DNA from 3 places in the Paenibacillus sp. JJ1683 genome. Region 2 is predicted to be linked to each of the others. Evidence: riboswitches for the same ligand, from Rfam matches in the RefSeq annotation. Region 2 holds a riboswitch; each other region holds the start of a gene.
The links. A riboswitch is a leader RNA that binds a small molecule or an ion and turns the genes downstream of it on or off. The one in region 2 is predicted to bind cyclic di-AMP.
Positions count from the first base shown of each region.

Region 1: another riboswitch for cyclic di-AMP. It lies ahead of ACUC6J_RS00140 (3D domain-containing protein); the one in region 2 lies ahead of ACUC6J_RS13175 (3D domain-containing protein).
Region 3: another riboswitch for cyclic di-AMP. It lies ahead of ACUC6J_RS19750 (TrkH family potassium uptake protein); the one in region 2 lies ahead of ACUC6J_RS13175 (3D domain-containing protein).

Region 1 covers NZ_CM129820.1:29,464-31,731, forward strand. Annotated here, with positions in the region: gene ACUC6J_RS00135 (TatD family hydrolase) at 1-343, shown strand, start outside; cyclic di-AMP (ydaO/yuaA leader) riboswitch at 544-823, shown strand; gene ACUC6J_RS00140 (3D domain-containing protein) at 1,095-2,243, shown strand.
Region 2 covers NZ_CM129820.1:3,107,399-3,109,666, forward strand. Annotated here, with positions in the region: gene ACUC6J_RS13170 (polysaccharide deacetylase family protein) at 1-391, shown strand, start outside; gene ACUC6J_RS13175 (3D domain-containing protein) at 591-1,259, opposite strand; cyclic di-AMP (ydaO/yuaA leader) riboswitch at 1,266-1,435, opposite strand; gene ACUC6J_RS13180 (amino acid ABC transporter ATP-binding protein) at 1,679-2,268, opposite strand, start outside.
Region 3 covers NZ_CM129820.1:4,599,755-4,602,022, forward strand. Annotated here, with positions in the region: gene ACUC6J_RS19750 (TrkH family potassium uptake protein) at 1-1,229, opposite strand, end outside; cyclic di-AMP (ydaO/yuaA leader) riboswitch at 1,629-1,781, opposite strand; gene ACUC6J_RS19755 (CPBP family intramembrane glutamic endopeptidase) at 2,042-2,268, shown strand, end outside.

The DNA of each region.
Region 1 (2,268 bases), 2.7 Mb from region 2:
GGAAAAGGCGAGCGAGATTGGCGGAGTCATGCACTCCTTTTCTGGGAGCTGGGAGACCGCTAAAATGGTGCTGGATATGGGCTTTCACCTTTCCTTTGGCGGGCCCATAACGTTCAAAAATGCCAAGCAGCCAAAAGAGGTACTGGCCCAGGTTCCGCTGGATCGTCTGCTGATTGAAACGGACGCACCATACTTGACGCCTCATCCGTTTCGCGGGAAGCGAAATGAGTCGGCCCATGTGAGATTGGTGGCAGAGGCAGCCGCCCAAATTAAGGGAATTACGGTGGAGGAATTGGTATCCATTACGACCCAAAATGCTTTGGAACGATTTGACATTCAGTGAAAAAGCGAAGAAATCAATCAAAATAAAGAGATAGACGGAGCTAATTATGATTTTGTTGCAGGAAACTCAAGAATATTACAATTTTTTAACCGAATATTTTAAAAAATGTACTTGAAACCTGCTTTACAACATGCATGGAAACAGGATATCATCTTTTCAGTGAATTGTTGTTGAGTGTAAACATCAACAAATCATTTCATGAACCAGTCTCGCTGAGTCCCTTTTGCAGGGAACGGGGGAACCGATATGGCTTACAGTACGTCCGGCGTATGTGCAAGAGAGAATGTCTCTTCAGCAGCCGGCTCAACCGAAATTCATTTCCCGAATGGGATGAACAGGTAGAGAAGCCGTATTTCGATTTCTTTCTGGGTCTTCGGGGTGAATGTGAAGGCGACCGCCATGAGCGGTTGACCTAAGCTAGGGCGACTCTCTACGTCCGAACCCGACAGCTAACCCCGTAAGCGTAACAAGAGAGAAGCCATCTCGTGCATGAGTTTTCCCGCATATTCACACATGTTGGAAGCCACGAAAGAGCTCTCTAGTCTCTTTCTTTGGCTTTTTTTGTTGTGAATAAAAGAAAATCTGTCATCATACTGTGGTTAAACAGGGGAGGACAGCATGCCGCGAAGACGGGTACATGGTGCAGGACAGTCGCAGTACGGGCTTGTCTTGTAGAAAATCTGTTATAGTCACGTCAACGATCAACTATGTCTTACTCCAGACGGCGGGCTATGTAAGGAGGACGGAGGAAATGGGCATTTTCCGAAAAGAGGAGACCCATGAGTCACGCTCATCCAGCATGTCTTACGTATTACGTTGGAAGCAAGAGAATGTGCGCCAGGCTGCTTTGGTTGCTATTTTTCTAATCGCACTAACGATTATGATTTCAATTCTGATGTACACGCAATCAAAAAAACAAGTCTTTTTTGTCATCGATGGTAAGGCATCTGCGGTAGAAACCCGGGAATCCAAGCTCCAAGATTTGCTCAATGAGCATTCTATTTCACTTCAGCCGCATGATACAATTTCCATGCCGCTAAATGGAGCAGTACAGGATGGGGATCGCGTAGTCATCAAACGTGCCAATCAGGTTAAAGTATCCTCAGGCAATAAGACGAAAAAGCTGTACACAACAGAAAATACAGTAGAGGGTGCCATTCGCACTTCGGGCTATAAATTATCATCAACGGATAAAGTTTACCCTGCGTTGGATGCCTCTGTTTCAGCTAACATGGACATAAAAATCGTCCGTGTGAAGAAACAGCAGGTCGAACAGAAAAAACAAGTGCCTTATCAGGTCATCAAAACGGCAGATCCAAGTCTCTATAAAGGCGATAATCGAGTCATTCAAAGTGGCAAATCGGGTGTGGTAGTCCAGCATGTTCAAAAGGTATACCATGATGGAAAATTGGTATCCAAACAGCTGGTCAACAAGGAAGTCGCACAGAATCGTGTGGATAAGGTAATTGCGGTAGGAACGAAGAAAAAACCGGTCGTTCTAGCTGCTTCCATCGGCCCTAAAGATGCAGTTAAGGCTACAAAGGTTAGTTCGGGCAGTGCTGTCCGTAAAGCAGGTATTAATTTTAATTATAGAAAAGTTTTACAAAACGTCTCCATGACGGCGTATTCCGCACAAGAGCCAGGTATCGGTACACGTACCGCCTCCGGCACACGTGTCACGGAAGGACGCACCATCGCTGTCGATCCGAGTGTAATTCCAATCGGGTGGTGGGTGTATATTGAAGGGGTGGGCTTCCGCCGTGCGGAGGATACCGGTGGCGCGATTAAAGGCCACAAAATCGATGTGTATTATGAGAGTTTGAGCCGGGCCAACCAATTTGGTCGTAAGCACGGTAAAACCGTATATGTTATCGGACCTGTAAAGCCGGAAATCAACTAAAACAGGTTGTGTATGTTGAGGACAA
Region 2 (2,268 bases):
GAAGGCCACACCAGAACGCTTTCGCCACCAGATTACAAAAACAGAACGCATTTTAGAAGCCAGCGCAGGTTTTCGGCCCAGATTAATACGACCACCCTATGGTGAAATCACGGAGCCTCAAATTCAGTGGGCGCGTCGTCATGGGTACATGATCGTCAATTGGAATGTGGACTCTCTAGACTGGAAGGGATTAAGCAAAACACAGATTCAGCGTAACGTGATCCCGGCTACCAGACCTGGCTCCATTATTTTAATGCATGCAGGTGGAGGTCAAAGTTCCAACTTGCAAGGTACTGTCCAAGCTTTGCCGGGTCTAATCCACTCTTTAAAAGCTAAGGGCTACAAGTTTGTCACAGTCCCCCGGCTACTTCACACATCGGAACGAAAATAACAGTATGTCTAAGCCTCGTATATACCAACAACGTAAAAAGGCTGCCTTGACGAGCAGAGTGCTTCTGCTTGTAAGACAGCCTTTTTTAGCGATAAACGACCGTACTGATAAGAAGTCGTCCCAGTTATATGTTGTGTGCTATAATATTAAGTTTACATAATATATATTATGTTTAATGAAATCAAATATATGCACAATGCTATTTATCAATAACGTACAGTTTCACATTTTGGAAGCCGAAGTCGTTCACGAATGATTTGTTGCCAGGGATAAAGATATCAATCCGCTTTCCGGTAATAGCGCTGCCCTGATCACGGGCAACGGCTACAAAAGAATGGTCTGGCAAGCCGGGATGGGAATAGCCTGTAACTAGCACCTTTGTCCCCATAGGAATGACTTTCGGGTCTACTGCAATTGTACCCAGTTTAAGCGGATTACCGTAGTAATCGACTGCACCCCATTTGCCATTTTCATCAGCTGCGGCTGAATATGCTGTTGCTTTAACATCAACAACTTTACTGTAATTGAATGTTTTGCCCCATGCTTCAATTGTTGGCCTCTCATTCGCTGGTGCTTTCTCCGTAAGAAGCTGTGGTTTCGAATCCGAAGCCGCCTTCACACTTTTTTCGTCTGGCACTTTAATTTGTAGACCTGCATATATGTTGTTGGACGCAATATCCGGGTTAGCCTTCGTCAAGTCATCTACCGATACCCCATAACGTTGAGCAAGCAAAAAGAAAGTATCGCCTTCTTTGGCAGTATGAAGCGAAGCAGCATTTGCTACTCCAGCTGTCTGTGCCAATCCTGCAATCGCTGCGGCAAGCACCGCAAATTTCATGGTTTTTCCAATATGTTTTAAGTGTTTCAAAGATATGTACCTCCTCTGTTATGCCTGCGAAGTTAGCTGTCGGATTCGGACTCAGGAGAAGCCCTATGCTTGTGCAATTCACCCCTAGGCATATTCCACAACATCTATATGACGCATTGGAATAATTGCCGTTGTTACGTCCCCCGCACTTCCCATGGTTTGAGCCCAGCACCTGAGTAATTGTTATCATTGCTGCTGCCCCGGTAAGTTTTGGCTTACTGCATAATATCACAATTTTGTAACCTTATCTGCATGAAAATGTTGGGAACCTTGAACATCATACTATATCCATTACAATTTTGTCATCAAAAATCGGTTTTTTGTTACGAAAATATGGAGATATGGTGACAAAAGGAGAAAAGCCCTCCGTGAAATATCATCACGAGAGGGCTTTGTCAATAATTCATAAAAGCATTTTCTTACAGCACTTTAGCCAGAAAATCACGGGTACGATCATGGCTTGGAGTTCCGAAAACTTGCTCCGGCGTACCTTGCTCTATAATTTGACCGTTGTCCATAAAGATGATTCGGTCTCCTACCTCACGAGCAAAGCCCATTTCATGCGTCACGATCACCATCGTCATGCCGCCTTCAGCGAGCTTCTTCATCACATCCAGAACCTCTCCAACCATTTCAGGGTCCAGGGCAGAGGTAGGTTCATCAAACAGCATTACGTGCGGCTGCATGGCCAGAGCGCGTGCTATCGCTATACGTTGCTTTTGACCGCCAGATAACTGGTTCGGGTAGGTATTCTTTTTATCCTCAAGACCCACGGTCCGCAGGAGTTCCAACGCAATTTTCTCCGCTTCTTTCCCCGATTGCTTCTTCACCTGCGTTGGTGCAAGCGTCAGATTCTGCAGTATTGTTTTATGTGGAAACAGATTAAAATGCTGGAAAACCATCCCCATCTTCTCCCGAGTCGCATTAATATTATGACCACGGGCCGTAATCGGCTCACCCTCAAACAAGATTTCCCCTTCTGTTGGCTGTTCCAACAGATTCATACAAC
Region 3 (2,268 bases), 1.5 Mb from region 2:
GTAATCACCAGCTTGCCTACAACTGTCAAATCAGGTGTAAGCCCCATGGACAGTCCTACCGTACCAAAGGCAGACACCGTCTCGAACAAGATCATCAGAAAATGATGATCTTCGGTTGCGGACAGAATCATCGTCACCCCAATCACGAACAGCAACCCCAGCAAGGTAATAGTCAAAGCCTTATAAATGCGTGCCTGCGCAAGTCGGTACCGGAACAGCACAATGTCTTCCCGTCCCCGCAGCATCGAAAACACCGCTCCAATGAGCAGAGCAAATGTAGTGGTCTTAATCCCGCCTCCAGTGGAGCCAGGCGAAGCCCCAATAAACATGAGTATGATGATAAAAAACTGCGTAGCCTGCCGCAAGCCTGCAATGTCCAGCGTGTTGGCACCTGCGGTGCGAGGGGTAACGGACTGGAATAAAGAACCCAGCAGTTTACCACCCCAATCAAGCGAGCCAAGCGTCTTCGGATTCGTAAACTCAAATACAAAAATGACAAGCGTCCCGACGACAATCAGAGCAGCTGTCATGCTGAGTACCACCTTGGTATGCAAGGATAGTCTCTTACGCTTGCGATAATCTGCCAGGTCAGACATCACTACAAAACCAATACCACCCGAAATAATGAGAAACATGGCTGTAAAATTAACAATCGGATCATATACATAACCTGTCAGGCTGCGAAATTCACCGAACAAATCAAAACCAGCGTTATTAAACATGGAAATGGCATGCCAGATTCCAAAATAAATCGCCCTGCCGACAGGCATATCAAATGACCAGCGAATCGAAAAAATAGCTGCACATACGCCCTCAATCATCAGCGAGTACCATAGCACCTTGCGGATCAATCCGACAATTCCTTCGACAGAGGTCTGATTCATCGCTTCTTGCAAAATAAGGCGCTCCCGCAAGGAAATCCGACGCTTGAACACCAGCGCGATCAAGGTAGCCATAGTCATAAAGCCAAGTCCGCCAATCTGAATCAGCGCAACGATGACAATTTGACCAAAGGTTGTAAAAAAGAGCCCTGTATCCTTAACGACAAGCCCGGTTACACAGGTCGCGGAAGCGGCAGTAAACAAAGCGTCTATAAACGCAAGTGGTTTTCCTGTTGTATTAGAAATGGGCAGCATTAACAATAAACTACCTATTAGAATGATAATGGCAAAGCCTGCAACGAATATTTGCGGTGGAGAAAGCCGAAGCCAGCTTGCATTGGGATTCATTTATTCATCACTTCTCCTCCTTGGTGAACTATGAGCATGGAGATCGCTCAGCTCATAAAATCACCAATTCTTTTCAGTTTCTTTTATAAATCAGAAAAGTATCCGCAAAGCGGGATACTTTTGCCTTTCAATACTCACTACACTTTATACGTAACTACCTCATGGAACGTTTGATGACTTTAAGGCGGGCAGCAGCGAAGCGGTCCATTTGAATCTGGAGAAGCGATAGCGCTCGCCTTTGACTCTGAATTTTACCCTTATCAAGGTCTAGAAAATCAAAAAAATTCAGTGGCAACAGCGATTGGAAGATCAAATGGAACGCGCAGCGTCCTTAACTCAGCAAACTTTTATTCACACTTATACACACAAAAAAAGACACCGGAAAACCGAGTGCCTGACTTGGTTCCTGCCCACAGCCTACGAGGTTAGCTGACGGATTCGGGCAGTACAGTATGCCCTATTTACACTTCCGATCCATCAGGATCGACTGTAAAATTCACCCCAGTAACATGGTTCCCCCGTTTTCTCACAGAAATTCGGCTTAAATGTTGTCATTACCCATATATTTCATAGGCATTGCCTCAAGATTATAATCCTTCTCTATCCAGATCACAAAACCGATTTCGCCGAAAAAACGTGAAATTGGCTTTAATTTGCGATTGGGCATCGCTTAATCACAGCTTATCTAATTTTATTAAAACTTTAAAGTGCTTTCACTCTGTTTTCATGAATATCGCTGGTCTGTTGGCGGGAACCTGTGCAGTATGATATCTTTAATGGATGTTCTTATTTACAGATTAAGGAGGAAACTCATGAATCCTATCGGGAAACCGGTCGTGCTCACGGCCAACTTCAAAAAATTAGGCTTACTGGGCGGGGTTGGCCTGATTTGCTTTTTTATCTTTCAATTGCTTATTCCCTCGCTTAGCAATCCAAGTCCGGAATCATTGATGAATGCAACGGTCATCAGCAAACAAGAAGCGATCGTACACGCCCTGGACTTTGCCCGTTCCGAGCTGGGTTATACGGAATCACAGCC